Regions from separate parts of the Pantoea sp. PA1 genome, predicted to be linked through region 1. Evidence: predicted binding sites of a transcription regulator. Region 1 holds the regulator's gene; each other region holds the start of a gene.
The links. Region 1 encodes LexA, which represses DNA repair genes until DNA is damaged. Its sites were predicted from a motif close to TNCTGTATGTACATACAGNA; they were not measured.
Positions count from the first base shown of each region.

Region 2: umuD (translesion error-prone DNA polymerase V autoproteolytic subunit) is a predicted target of LexA. The motif match lies at 1,460-1,479, and genes of this name have one in related genera.
Region 3: dinB (DNA polymerase IV) is a predicted target of LexA. The motif match lies at 1,524-1,543, and genes of this name have one in related genera.
Region 4: AC1V0D_RS07460 (DinI-like family protein) is a predicted target of LexA. The motif match lies at 1,624-1,643, and genes of this name have one in related genera.

Region 1 is NZ_JBXGEE010000002.1:32,697-35,903, reverse strand. Features, by position in the region: gene dinF (MATE family efflux transporter DinF) at 1-1,047, opposite strand, end outside; gene lexA (transcriptional repressor LexA) at 1,148-1,762, opposite strand; gene AC1V0D_RS10955 (diacylglycerol kinase) at 1,868-2,236, opposite strand; gene plsB (glycerol-3-phosphate 1-O-acyltransferase PlsB) at 2,364-3,207, shown strand, end outside.
Region 2 is NZ_JBXGEE010000009.1:32,510-35,716, forward strand. Features, by position in the region: gene AC1V0D_RS21205 (putative glycolipid-binding domain-containing protein) at 184-753, opposite strand; gene umuD (translesion error-prone DNA polymerase V autoproteolytic subunit) at 1,558-2,007, shown strand; gene umuC (translesion error-prone DNA polymerase V subunit UmuC) at 2,022-3,207, shown strand, end outside.
Region 3 is NZ_JBXGEE010000001.1:32,098-35,304, reverse strand. Features, by position in the region: gene AC1V0D_RS00205 (sugar ABC transporter substrate-binding protein) at 1-421, shown strand, start outside; gene dinB (DNA polymerase IV) at 456-1,511, opposite strand; gene dpaA (peptidoglycan meso-diaminopimelic acid protein amidase) at 1,757-2,503, shown strand; gene AC1V0D_RS00190 (class II glutamine amidotransferase) at 2,474-3,207, opposite strand, start outside.
Region 4 is NZ_JBXGEE010000001.1:1,531,533-1,534,739, reverse strand. Features, by position in the region: gene AC1V0D_RS07480 (helix-turn-helix domain-containing protein) at 1-40, opposite strand, end outside; gene AC1V0D_RS07475 (hypothetical protein) at 177-563, shown strand; gene AC1V0D_RS07470 (hypothetical protein) at 547-882, shown strand; gene AC1V0D_RS07465 (hypothetical protein) at 1,041-1,307, shown strand; gene AC1V0D_RS07460 (DinI-like family protein) at 1,346-1,585, opposite strand; gene iraP (anti-adapter protein IraP) at 1,763-2,050, shown strand; gene AC1V0D_RS07450 (DUF6388 family protein) at 2,120-2,443, opposite strand; gene yedD (lipoprotein YedD) at 2,697-3,170, shown strand.

The DNA of each region.
Region 1 (3,207 bases):
CGCCTGCTGCACTGTCTGCAGAGAGGTCAGCAGCATCACGATCTGCGGGCCGGTAAAGGCATAAACCAGCGAGAAGAAGAGCGCCACCGCCGCCGCCTGTCGGCAGGCAGAGCGCCAGACGCGCAGCAGTTTGCTGCCATCTTTTGCGCCATGCGCTTCACCTGCAAACGCTTCGACGGCATAGGCAAAACCATCGAGCGCGTAGGCGGTAAAGGTAATGAACATCAGTAATACGGCGTTCACCGCGACCACCTCCGGCCCCAGCCTGGCGCCCAGCACGGTCAGCGAGGCGAAACAGAGCTGCAGCATAAGAGAGCGCAGCATAATATCCCGGTTGAGGCGCAGCAGCCGGGCGCTGTCACCGCGCCAGCTCTGTTTCAGCAGGCTGAATGGAATGCCGCGCAGCTTCAGAACCCGCCAGACCATCATGCCGCCGACGCCCAGCGTGATATATTCCGCCAGTGCCGTGGCGGTGGCTGCCCCCGCAACGCCCCAGTGCAGCCCCATGACCAGCCAGAGGTCGAGCACGATATTCACCAGGTTCCCCACCACCAGCAGGATCACCGGCGCACGCGCATACTGCACGCCCAGCAGCCAGCCCAGAATCACCAGGTTCGCCAGCGTGGCAGGCGCACTGAGCCAGCGGATCTGAATAAACAGTCCGGCCTGTGCCAGTACCAGAGGATCGCCGCCAACCAGATGGGTAGCCAGCTGAATAATGGGGTAACGCAGCGCGACAAACAGCAGACCCGCCAGCAACGCCATGATCAGCGGCTGGATCAGGGCGCGTGCCAGCGCCGTTTTGTCGCCTGCCCCGAAGGCCTGTGCCGTCAGGCCCGTGGTGCTCATGCGAAGGAAAAGCAGCAGCATAAAGAGGAAGCTGGTGACGGTCGTCCCGACCGCGACCCCGCCAAGATAGACCGGGCTGTCGAGATGACCAATCACTGCCGTATCGACCACGCCCAGTAAGGGAACGGTGATATTTGACAGGATCATGGGCAGCGCGAGCCGCCAGAGATTTTTATCGGTTGCCGTGATAAAGCGCATTCGCCATTCCGTGCTCAGTGTCGCTGCGCAGAGGCGGCAGCGACAAAATCAGGGCAGACAGAATAGCACCAGAAAAGGCGAATGCACGCAGGCGTCAGAATCAGAGCCATTCGCCGTTGCGTACGACACCCACCGCCAGACCTTCCACGGTCAGCGACTGGGCACGCGTATCGACAACAATCGGGTCGAAGTCGCTGTTTTCAGGCAGCAGATGCACGATAGCACCCTGCTTTTTCCAGCGTTTCACCGTCACTTCATCGTCAATGCGGGCCACCACGACCTGGCCATTGCGCACATCCTGCGTTTTATGCACCGCGAGCAGGTCGCCGTCCATAATCCCGATATCTTTCATCGACATTCCGCTGACGCGCAGCAGGAAATCCGCCGAAGGTTTGAACAGGCCCGGATCGACTTTGTAATGCGTCTCGATATGTTCCTGCGCCATGATGGGCTCACCGGCAGCAACCCGGCCAATCAGCGGTATGCCTTCTGAGGCTTCTTCTTCCATTAGCAGACGGATGCCGCGCGATGCGCCGGAGACAATCTCAATGACGCCTTTGCGCGCCAGCGCTTTCAGATGCTCTTCTGCCGCGTTTGGCGAGCGGAAACCCAGCTGCGCGGCAATCTCGGCACGCGTAGGCGGCATGCCTGTTGAAGTAATATGGTCGCGAATCAGGTCATAGACCTGCTGCTGCCTGCTGGTTAATGCTTTCATCCCGCCCCCTGGTTGTTTATACAGTCGCTGTGAGTATATACAGGTATTGGCGAAATGAAAACCGATTGTCAGGGAAAACGCGGCCTGAGCCGCGTTATGGAAGGTTTATCGCAAATGTGTCCAGAGCAGCGCGATCCAGACAAACAGGGCCAGTAAGATAGCCAGCAGTACCGCTGCCGAACCCATATCTTTTGCCCGGCCCGCGAGCGGATGATGCTCCTGACCGATGCGATCGACCACCGCTTCAATGGCGCTATTGAGGATTTCGACGATGACCACCAGCACCACCGACCCAATCATAAGGATGCGCGAGATCACATCAACGTCCAGCCAGCACGCGATAATGATCGCCGCCAGCGCAGCCAGGGCTTCCTGACGAAACGCCGCTTCATGTTGCCACGCGGCACGCAGCCCCTGCCAGGAGTAACCGGCGGCTTTTACTATTCTGATAAGTCCGGTGGCATTATTTGCCATGTGTGGGAACCCTTTTATCGGATTGACGTCAATGTCTGGGCTGCGTGCATTTGGCACCACCACAGATCTTCGCTGCACTTTCTGGTATGCTTGCGGCGCTTTGCTAACAAGAGGCTTCATGTTGTCTATGTCAGGTTGGCGTAAACTTTATTATAAATTGCTTAATTTACCACTCTCGTTTCTGGTAAAGAGTAAGGCCATTCCGGCCGATCCCGTGTCTGAACATGGTCTGGATCCGACCCGACCTATTATGTATGTTTTGCCTTACGATTCGAAGGCTGACTTACTGACTTTGCGCGCGCAGTGTCTGCGGCATCATCTGCCCGATCCGCTCTCTCCACTGGAGATTGATGGTTCCCTGCTGCCTCGCCACGTCTTTATCCACGATGGCCCGCGCGTCTTCCCCTATTTTGTACCCAGCGTGGAATCGGTGAAAATTTTCCACGATTACCTGGACCTGCATCGCAATAATCCCACGCTGGATATTCAGATGCTGCCCGTCACCGTGATGTTTGGCCGCGCACCGGGACGTGAAGTTCAGGGCGAAGCCACACCACACCTGCGGGTGCTGAACGGCGTGCAGAAGTTCTTTGCGGTCATCTGGCATGGGCGCGACAGCTTTGTCCGCTTCTCGCCGACCGTGTCGCTGCGGCGTATGGCCACGGAACATGGGACAGATAAGTCGATCGCGCAGAAGCTGGCCCGCGTCGCGCGTATCCATTTTGCCCGTCAGCGGCTGGCTGCGATTGGCCCGCGTTTACCGGCCCGTCAGGATCTGTTTAATCGCCTGCTGCAATCCAAAGCGATTGAAAAAGCCGTAGAAGATGAGGCGCGCAGCAAAAAAATCTCCCATGAGAAAGCGCAGCAGAATGCCGTCGAGATGATGGAAGAGATTGCGGCGAACTTCTCCTATGAAGCAATTCGCGTTACTGACCGGGTGATGGGCTGGCTCTGGAGCCGTCTCTATCAGG
Region 2 (3,207 bases), on a different contig from region 1:
CGCCTTAGTCAGGCAGCGCTGCTTCCGGATGATCTCAGCTGACAGGTAATTTCAGAGATGCGACAACGTCAACTGGTGCATATTGGCAAGCATCCGGATAGCAGGATTTGAAACAGAGAGGAGAGCACTGCATTAATAAAAACCACTTCGGGGCCGTCCTCTCCTGGAATGACTTATATATGTTTACTTACTTTGCCTTCGGAACAGGTCTGGATAGTCTTCGATGATCCCCGCGTCATCTATACTCAAATCAGCTGTGAAATCACGAAAAATCCCTTCATATCTGTACACCCGATCTGGCGCAAGACATGTGTAACGCTGGCTGGCTGCGACGGGCTCGAAGTTTTCACTGATTTCTTCAGGCAAGGGAATATAGGCCACTTTTATAGACTGGCTTTCTTTTTCAGCAAGTTTCAGACGCCTCAATGGCAACATATTCGTCGCGGGCGTAAAGCCGATATCGACGTCATGACAGCCCTGCAGATGTATGAGTTGCTTATTATTTTCAACATCATGCCAGATGCCATTTTCATCAGATATGATATGGAGTGACGGGCCGCCAACATATCTGACCTGTACATTTCGCGTTCTGAAGCTCTCATCTGTATCTACACGGTACCAGGCCCCGTAACTGCTTTTTCGATTGCCTGCAACAATACCTTCAATAATTATGCCGTTACCGGAAATAGTGATATCACAATGCTCCATCCCGTTTCCATCGCAGGCGCTCCACCTGACAGATCTTCTCACCATTATCTTCTGCACCTTATTTTAACTGAAAAAGATAGCTCTTTAGCTGTTCTGTACACGGCCTGCTGGCTTAGCCAGAACCCGGACGAATGAAATACCCGACCCGGTTGCTCCGCCAGCGCCGGGGTCACCGGCAGCAGTCCCGCCAGAGATTCCCAGGCAACGGCGCTGTCCATCCCGCTGCGCCTGCACAGCTGCGTGATGGAGATATCGTGCTCTGCCATAAGGTATGCCAGAAAGCGGGCGGGAGAAGTCAGACCGTCTATACGTTGCCTCTCAGGGTAAAACGTCAGTTTAACGTCTGCATGCAGCATAAAACGGTCCGGCCCCGGAGCAAACGAGGAACAGGAAAAAAGCCTGCCCTTAAAACGTGAGCACGCAACGCTCGCCGCAGTCACGGCTGAGGCGTACCGCAGCAGCGCGAGGAACGAACAGCCGTGGCGAGGAAGCGTCATTTCACCTTTGCCGGCAGAAACTGCTTACGCGCCTTTCTCAAAAAAAGTGCGTGGATCAGGAAATCCGCAGACAGATTACCGGGTGACTGAATCCCCTCCCGGGAGCCCGGTGGCACCGATATTCTGCCCAATGTCTGACGTGATGCTGCTGAAAACACATCATTTCAAAAATTTTCCATTAATTATCAGCCGGATAAAACCGCATCTGAGTAATCCCCTGCTGCTTTTTCTTGCCAGATAAATTTCGCCAATAATACTGTATATAAAACCAGTTAATTACAGAGGAGGAATTTATGCACCACTTACATACAGCACATATCCCGTCACCGGTATTTTCATCCCGGAGCGTCCTGTGAAACCCGCCGTGTACGGTTCAGGCCTGATGCTGCTCTGGCCCCCGGTCTTCACCCCCCGTGTACGCGTGCCCCTCTATGCAGATCCCTGTGCGGCAGGCTTTCCTTCGCCCGCCGCAGATTATGTTGAGGCTGAACTTGACCTTAACGAGCTCTGCATCCGCCGGCGCGCCTCCACGTTTTTTGTGCGTGCCAGCGGCAGCAGTATGCAGGAACTGGGGCTGTGTGATGGCGACGTCATGGTCGTCGATCGCGCAGAAGAGGCCTCGCACGGAGACATCGTAATCGCTGAGGTTAACGGTGAATTTACGGTCAAGCGCCTGCAGCTTCATCCCCGTCTGGCTCTCCTGCCGATGAACCCGGCCTACTCCGTCATTTATCCGGAGGAGCTGCAGCTGCTCGGCGTCGTCACCTGGTTCTTCAACAGTACAAAAGCGCGCAGGAGGTAGCTATGGCGCTGCCTATGTTCGGACTGGCGGACGTTAACTCGTTTTATGCGAGCTGCGAGTCCCTGTTCCGCCCTGACCTGCGCGGTAAACCGGTGGTGGTGCTCAGCAATAACGACGGCTGCGTCATCGCCCGTTCAGCGGGCGCCAAAGCGCTGGGCATCAAAATGGGCGCTCCGTGGTTTCAGATAAAAAATGAAGGATATCCTGATAAGATTCATGTGTTTAGCTCTAACTACGGGCTTTATCATTCATTATCGCAGAGGGTCATGACGGCCCTCGAGGAACTGACGCCAAAGGTCGAGCAGTACTCGATTGACGAGATGTTCCTGGATCTGACCGGTATTGACGGGTGTGAGGATTTTGAGCACTTCGGCCGGCGCCTGCGGGCGCACGTGCTGGCCATAACCGGCCTGACCGTCGGGGTAGGCATGGGGCCGACAAAGACGCTGGCAAAGAGTGCCCAGTGGGCCGGCAAGGAGTGGAAGCAGTTCCGCGGGGTACTGGCCCTGACGCCCGGTAACCCGAAGCGTACGGCCACCCTGCTCCAGAACCAGCCGGTTGAGGAAGTCTGGGGCGTGGGCAGGCGCATCGCCAGAAGACTGAGTCTGATGGGCATCGAAAATGCCCTGCAGCTGTCCCGTGCGCATCCCGCGCTCATCCGCAAAAACTTCAGCGTGGTGCTGGAGCGGACCGTGCGTGAGCTCAACGGGGAGTCCTGTATTCCGCTGGAGGAACTTCCGCCGGCCAAGCAGCAGATTTGCTGTTCGCGCTCTTTTGGCGAGCGCATCACCTCTAAGGTGGCCATGCAGCAGGCCCTGTGCCAGTACGCGACCCGCACCGCAGAAAAGCTCCGGGGAGAGCGGCAGTTCTGCCGGCGCATCAGCGTGTTTATCCGGACGTCACCGCATGCAGAGAACGAGGTGTTTTACGGCAACAGCGCCGGTGAAAAGCTCAGCCTGCCAACCCAGGACACGCGCGATATCATCGGGGCGGCCATGCGCTCGCTTGACCGCATCTGGCTGGACGGCCGCAGATACATGAAGGCCGGCGTGATGCTCGATGACTTTACCCCGCATGGCGTCAGTCAGCTGAACCTCTTTGACGATACGCAGCCGCGGGCCAACAGCGCGCAGCTGATGAAGGTGCTGGACGGCATCAATCAGTCCGGACTGGGCAGCGTGTGGTTTGCCGGTCAGGGCG
Region 3 (3,207 bases), on a different contig from region 1:
GGGGAAATACCCGAAAGGCAAAATCGACGCCATCTGGGGAGCATGGGATGCATTCAGCCAGGGGGCTTACAAGGCGCTGCAGGAGAATGGCCGGACCGAGATCAAGCTCTATAGCATCGATGTCTCGAACCAGGATTTGCAGCTGATGCGTGAGAAAAACAGCCCGTGGGTGCAGACGGTGGCGGTCGATCCTAAAACCATTGGCGCGGTCAATATGCGGCTGGTGGCGAAGAAGATTGCCGGTGAAGAGACACCTGCAACGTATCAGTTTAAAGCGGCGTCAATCTCTCAGCAGCAGCTGAACAGCCAGCCTGGCGCGGTGAACGTCGCCTCGCTGAACAAAATCATTCCGGGCTGGGGCAGCAATGAGGATTTTGTCGCACCGTGGTTCGCCACCCTGGCCGCGAAATATAAGAAGTAATCTGGCGTCAGCCCTGCCGGCGGGTGAGGCTGACTTATAAACCCAGCAGGAGCTGACGTTCCAGCTGGGGATCTACCATCGTCACGTGCAGTCCCACCAGCCGCACACCGCGCCCGGCGCGGCGCTCATCCCAGGTCTTGCGGGCGATGGCGATCATGTCCTCTTTATTCAGCACCGGCCAGATATGCTCCTGGGTGGTCTGCTGAAAATCACTGAACTTCAGTTTGACGCCCTGACGCGCCACCTGTCTGTCGGGTCGGATCTGCGTCAGCCGGCGGTCGAGTTCGGCATAGAGAAAATCGATGATCTCCAGGCAGGCCTCCCAGTCGCTGATATCTTCCGCCAGCGTACGCTCGACCCCAAGCGATTTACGCTCGCGCTCAACGATCACGCCGCGCTCATCAATGCCGTGGCTGCGCTCCCACAGCACCCGGCCAAACTTGCCAAAGCGCTTCAGCAGCTGGGCTAAATCGGCCTTCTGCACGTCGCCACAGGTCACCAGCCCCATCTCTTCGAGCTTCTTTGCAGAGACTTTGCCTACGCCGGGGATCTTCGCCAGTGGCAGCGTCAGTAAAAAGTCAGGCATCTCTGCCGGGGTGATAACACACTGCCCGTCCGGCTTATTCAGGTCGGAGGCGATCTTGGCCAGAAACTTGATCGGGGCGATGCCGGCCGAGGCGGTCAGCCCGGTTTCACGGTAAATCGTGGCGCGGATCGCCTGCGCCATCAGCGTGGCCGAGCCGTGGCAGTGCGGGCTGTCGGTCACATCCAGATAGGCTTCATCCAGCGAGAGCGGTTCAATCAGCGGGGTAAAGCGGGAAAAGATTTCGCGGATCTGCGCGGAGGCTTCCTTATAGGCGTCGAAACGCCCTGGCAGAAGGCGCAGATGCGGGCATAGCTTCAGGGCCATGCCGGTCGGCATTGCGCTGCGCACACCAAATTTGCGGGCCGGGTAGTTGGCGGTGCTGATGACCCCGCGACGTTCGCGGCTGCCACCGATGGCGATCGGGATGTCGCGCAGCTGGGGATTGTCACGCATCTCCACTGCGGCATAGAAGCAGTCCATATCGACATGAATGATTTTACGCATACCCCCCTCCGGCACTGGATAAGTATACAGCCGACAGGGGTAACTGCAATATTTGTTGCCCGGGCGAATAAAGTTTACAAATTTCTGGCCGAATAACCTTCAGTAAATCGCGAATTTGGCCGACGCCGTCTTGCTAAAAAAACAGACAATGTTTAATGTTGCGCTGCGGTAGCGGATAGTTCCGATAATGCCAACAAAGACGCAAAATTTGTGTCATGTTCTCTTCACCTCAAGGTATACACAGCATGGGCAAAATCGCACTCCTGTTTGCGATGATTTTACTGCCAGCCCTCAGCATGGCAATGACACCCGACCCCGTTCAGTCAGCGGCACCGGTCAGCAAAGAATTAAAGAAGCAGTTACTCGGCACGCCGGTCTACATCCAGATCTTCAAGGAAGAACGCACGCTCGAACTCTACGGCAAAATCGGTAACGAATATCGCCTGCTGGATACCTACCGCATCTGCAACTTTTCTGGCGGCCTCGGCCCGAAACGCCGTGAAGGCGATTTCAAAAGCCCGGAAGGTTTTTACAACGTGAAGCTGAATCAGCTGAAGCCCGACAGCCGCTTTTATCGCGCCATCAACATCGGCTTCCCGAATCAGTACGATCGCAATCAGGGTTACAGCGGTAACTACCTGATGATCCATGGCGACTGTAAGTCGATTGGCTGCTATGCCATGACCAACGCCTATATGGATGAGATTTTTACCTATGTGAATGCTGCGCTGCGAAACGGCCAGCAGGATGTCAGCATCAGCATCTATCCGTTCCGCATGACCGACAGCAACATGCAGCGTCACCGCTACTCCACCTATGCCAGCTTCTGGCAGCAGCTGCAGCCGGGATACGCTTACTTTGCGAAGTATCACCAGCCGCCGATGGTCAATGTCGCCAGCGGGAAATATGTGATGAACAGCAGCCCGGCACCGGTTTTAGCCAGTCCCGAAGCCGCTTCCCGTTCATTCCTGGCGCTCTCCAAGGCAGAATAGCGCCCATTCACCTGGCGCAATCCGCTGCCAGGTTTCATTGGCCGTCAGAGGCTGCGTTGCAATCACCGTCACCACGTCATGCGGCGTGGTGTGCTGCTGAAAATCAACTTCCACATCCTGATCGAGCAGCTGCGCCCGGCCAAACGGGGCGCGACGGGTGATCCAGAAAAGGTTGGTCGAGCAGAAGGCCATCAGATAACGTCCGTCTGACAGCAGCATGTTGAATACCCCCTTCTGCCGCAGCGCGGTGGCCAGCTCGCCAATGAAGCGGAACACCGCCGGCCAGTTGCCCGGCGTGCGCGGATAGCGTGTCGCCAGCTGATGCAGGATCCAGCAGAACGCCTTCTCACTGTCCGTTTCCCCCACCGGCCGGAATGTGCCGGTCTCCAGCTGCTTATAGCCCTTCAGCTGCCCGTTGTGCGCGTAGGTCCAGTTGCGGCCCCACAGCTCGCGGGTGAACGGATGGGTATTCTCCAGCGACACCTGCCCGCGATTCGCCTGACGGATGTGCGCCACCACCGAGTGCGACTTGATCGGGTACTCCTGCACCAGACGCGCAATCGGAGAGTTAAAGCTCGGCAGCGGATCTTTAAACGTACGGCAGCCTTTATCTTCGTAAAAGGTAATGCCCCAGCCATCTTTGTGAGGCCCGGTTCCCCCGCCCCGCTGAACCAGTCCGGTAAAGCTGAAACAGATATCCGTGG
Region 4 (3,207 bases), on a different contig from region 1:
GTCGGAGTCGGATGCGATCACCCAGGGTTTCGTTTTTCATCTGCTTGACTTTTTGGTTAAGAGTGACTTAAGTATACTTAAACCTGGTATTTAAGCAATCTTAAATTCGTGGGGGAAAAGGTGGCTGTTAAGCATGCCGTGAGTTCCAGAGACCTTACCGGAAAAAGGGGTGTGGCATGGAAAGTAGTCTGATTACCAGTATGGGGGCGTTAGTTCTGGGTGGGGGCGCCGCAGCACTTTTCTGGAAACCGTTGTTGGCGGGGATCGCCTCAATCGTGACCAGTAATCGGGCAGGCGGCGAAATTATTACCAGTTACAAAGAGCAGGTGGTGTTGCTGAAAGAGAGCAATGCGCTGATACGGGAGGAGAATGATGAGTTACGCGAACGGCACGACAGAAATCTGCGGCGTATTGCCACGCTTGAAACCGATCTCCGGTTAATCAAAAACGCAGTGGGTATTTTACTGGCAATGACCGAAACCGATCAGAACGATAAGTTTCGTAATGAAATTGATCGGCTTATCTCAACTCTGGAGGATCGCAGTGATGACACCGATAAATAGTCCTTTGACCGTTCTGACATACCGGCGAAAAGTGATTCTTGGCGGGATTCTGCTGAGCTGTTCGATGATCTGCATCCTGATGACCATCATTTTTCTCTATGTCAGCAACACCGCAAATAAACGGGTCGAGGAGATCCGGGCGGATTACCGGGTCATCGCCGCCCGCCGTGAGGACAAAGTCGATCTGCTCACGGATCAGGTTGCGGCGTTGCAGCATAAGCTTGATGCGCTGCCCGATCGCACAGCAGATAAAACGGTCAACAAAGTCAAAGAGGTGGTGAAAGAGGGCGATTTACCTTCGGCCGAAACGGGGCAATAGCCGTAACTTCCGATTATTCCTAGGGCGGCTTCGCTATTATCAACTACGTTTAAATCTCCGGGCGACATTTTCTGTCTTAAATGCAGGCCCGCTGATTGGCTGGTTGATGAACCGCAAAGCCTAATCACTTTGGAAAACTGACCAGAAGGAAAATTAGCATGAGCGATTCAACCGAAACCAAGACCAAAAACGATTATCTGCGTGACGTAGCGTCGCAGCTGAAAGAGATGCGCCACTATGCGCAGACCAATACTGAAACTCTCTCCAGCCACTGGTTAGCCTTTGATGCCGGTGAATATAAAGACAAGACCAACGCTGACCGAATCGACGCGTTGCTCAATAAACAGGGTAAACTGCTGGACGACCTGGATGCTGCTATTAAGGATATTGAGATTGAAATCAATCACAGTGAGCAGGAGAGCTGATTCCTCTCCCGCTAACTGATGCGGTGGCCGATCAGGGATTAATCGGCCACCAGCCACATTTCCGCTTCGTCGAACATCTCTTCCACGATACGCGCAACCGTCGCTTTATCGTTCTTACTCAAATCTGTGTCAATCGCATTACGCTCCATCGGCTTAACCTTAACTTCAATGTCAGGAAAGACCCGATGCACCCGCTTTTCCAGCTCCTCAAGAATCATCTCGCGAGCACCCGGTAAACCGGCAACGTTGCGCTTGTCATAAATCAATTCAACAAACATGATGGCAATCCATTCAGGGCAAAATCGCTGATCTATAATACTGTAAATAAAAACAGTAGCAAGGTTGCGCGCCGGTTTTGACGCAAATTTTTATGCCGTCCGGGCCGCCATCTTCAGCTGGAAAAATGCGCGCGCATCGCGACATAATGGCGGCTTACTCTTCAGGAGGCCTGCGCGATGCGACAACTGGTAATCGATATTCTGCTTAAGCTGGCGAAAATGGATGTGGATGCGAAAGAGCTGACCGCTCAGATTGAAGCCCAGTCGCTGCTGGTTGCGGCGCTGCTGGTACAGGCAAAACAGGATAACTCCCTGACCATTACCGAAACCGTACAGGATGCGATTGTCACCGCCTCCCGCTCTTCAGCCGAATTTATGCAGTCCGATGTTGATCTGCTGCTGACCCACATTAATCGTCTGCTGGCCGTGGCCAGTTATGTTGAGGTGAAGGGCAGGACCCCCTGAACGCGCGGGCAGGGTGAAAATGACCTCTGAAGAAGGTTAACCGGTACGCTTCTTCAGAGGTCGCCTCAATCAGAGTTCGTTTTTAATGCAGAACTCTTCCCAGCTCATCCCCAGTGACGCAGCATGGGATTTGAGATAAGTCTCGATAGCTTCAGCCGCCACCGCTTTATCCGGCTCAGCGAGCTGGATAGAAAAAATCATGCCATCCAGATTCTTCTGACGCAGGAAGGCCGCATAGATGCGTTCAGCATGCCATTCGCGCAGCTCTCGCAGTGAGAGATTGGCCGCGCGGGCATCGCTTTCAGTCAGTTCATCAAGGGCAGCCTGAAAGTCCGGGTGGGCGGTAAAAAACATCTCGCGTGCCTGCGCGTAGTAGGCTTCTGGGGTTTTCATCATTCTGTTCCTGAAAGTCTGTTGCAGCGCGCCAGTGTAACGGGTTGTCTTACGGTTGTCAGGCACCGTCGCGCCGGAATGTCGCGGCGGGGGCCGCCCGCAGACGGCCGCGCCGGGAACGCCGGGTAACGGATAAGGTGAGAAATGGGCTGCAATCCGGGGGGAAGCAGCAGCCCGAACCGTCAGATATCTTGCGCAGCGCGGGGAAAAAATTATAACGTAGCCGCCATTAACGCGATTTTAGGGATTAAACATGAAAAAGTGGATGCTGATTGCGGCGCTGGCACTGGGTGGCTGTGCGCAAATCAACGATTATGAAAATGCGGTGCAGACCCCGGCACCTGCCGATTTGCAGGGCAACTGGCAAACCGTCGGACCGCAGAGCGGTCTGATCAGCAGCCAGGCGACAGGCAGCATCATTATTAATGCGGATGGCAGCACGCTGGATTGCCGTCAGTGGCAGCGGGTGATCGCCAAGCCCGGCAAGCTGACCCGACTGAATGGCGACTACGTTAACGTGACGCGTCAGCTGCGTGTGATGCCGCTGGATGTCGACAATGGCGAGCTTAGCTACGATGGCCTGACGCTGCGAAAAGTGGCCCGTCCGACGGTTGAGTGTCAGCAGGCGCTGGAGGAGATGGCAAAGCAACCTAAAGCCACGGTGATCCAGAATATCGAACCCCAGTTACTGCGTACATCGATTACCGAGCACAACGCTCAGTCATAACGCCAGCTGTAAAAGAGCCCCGGCAGGGCAGAGCCAT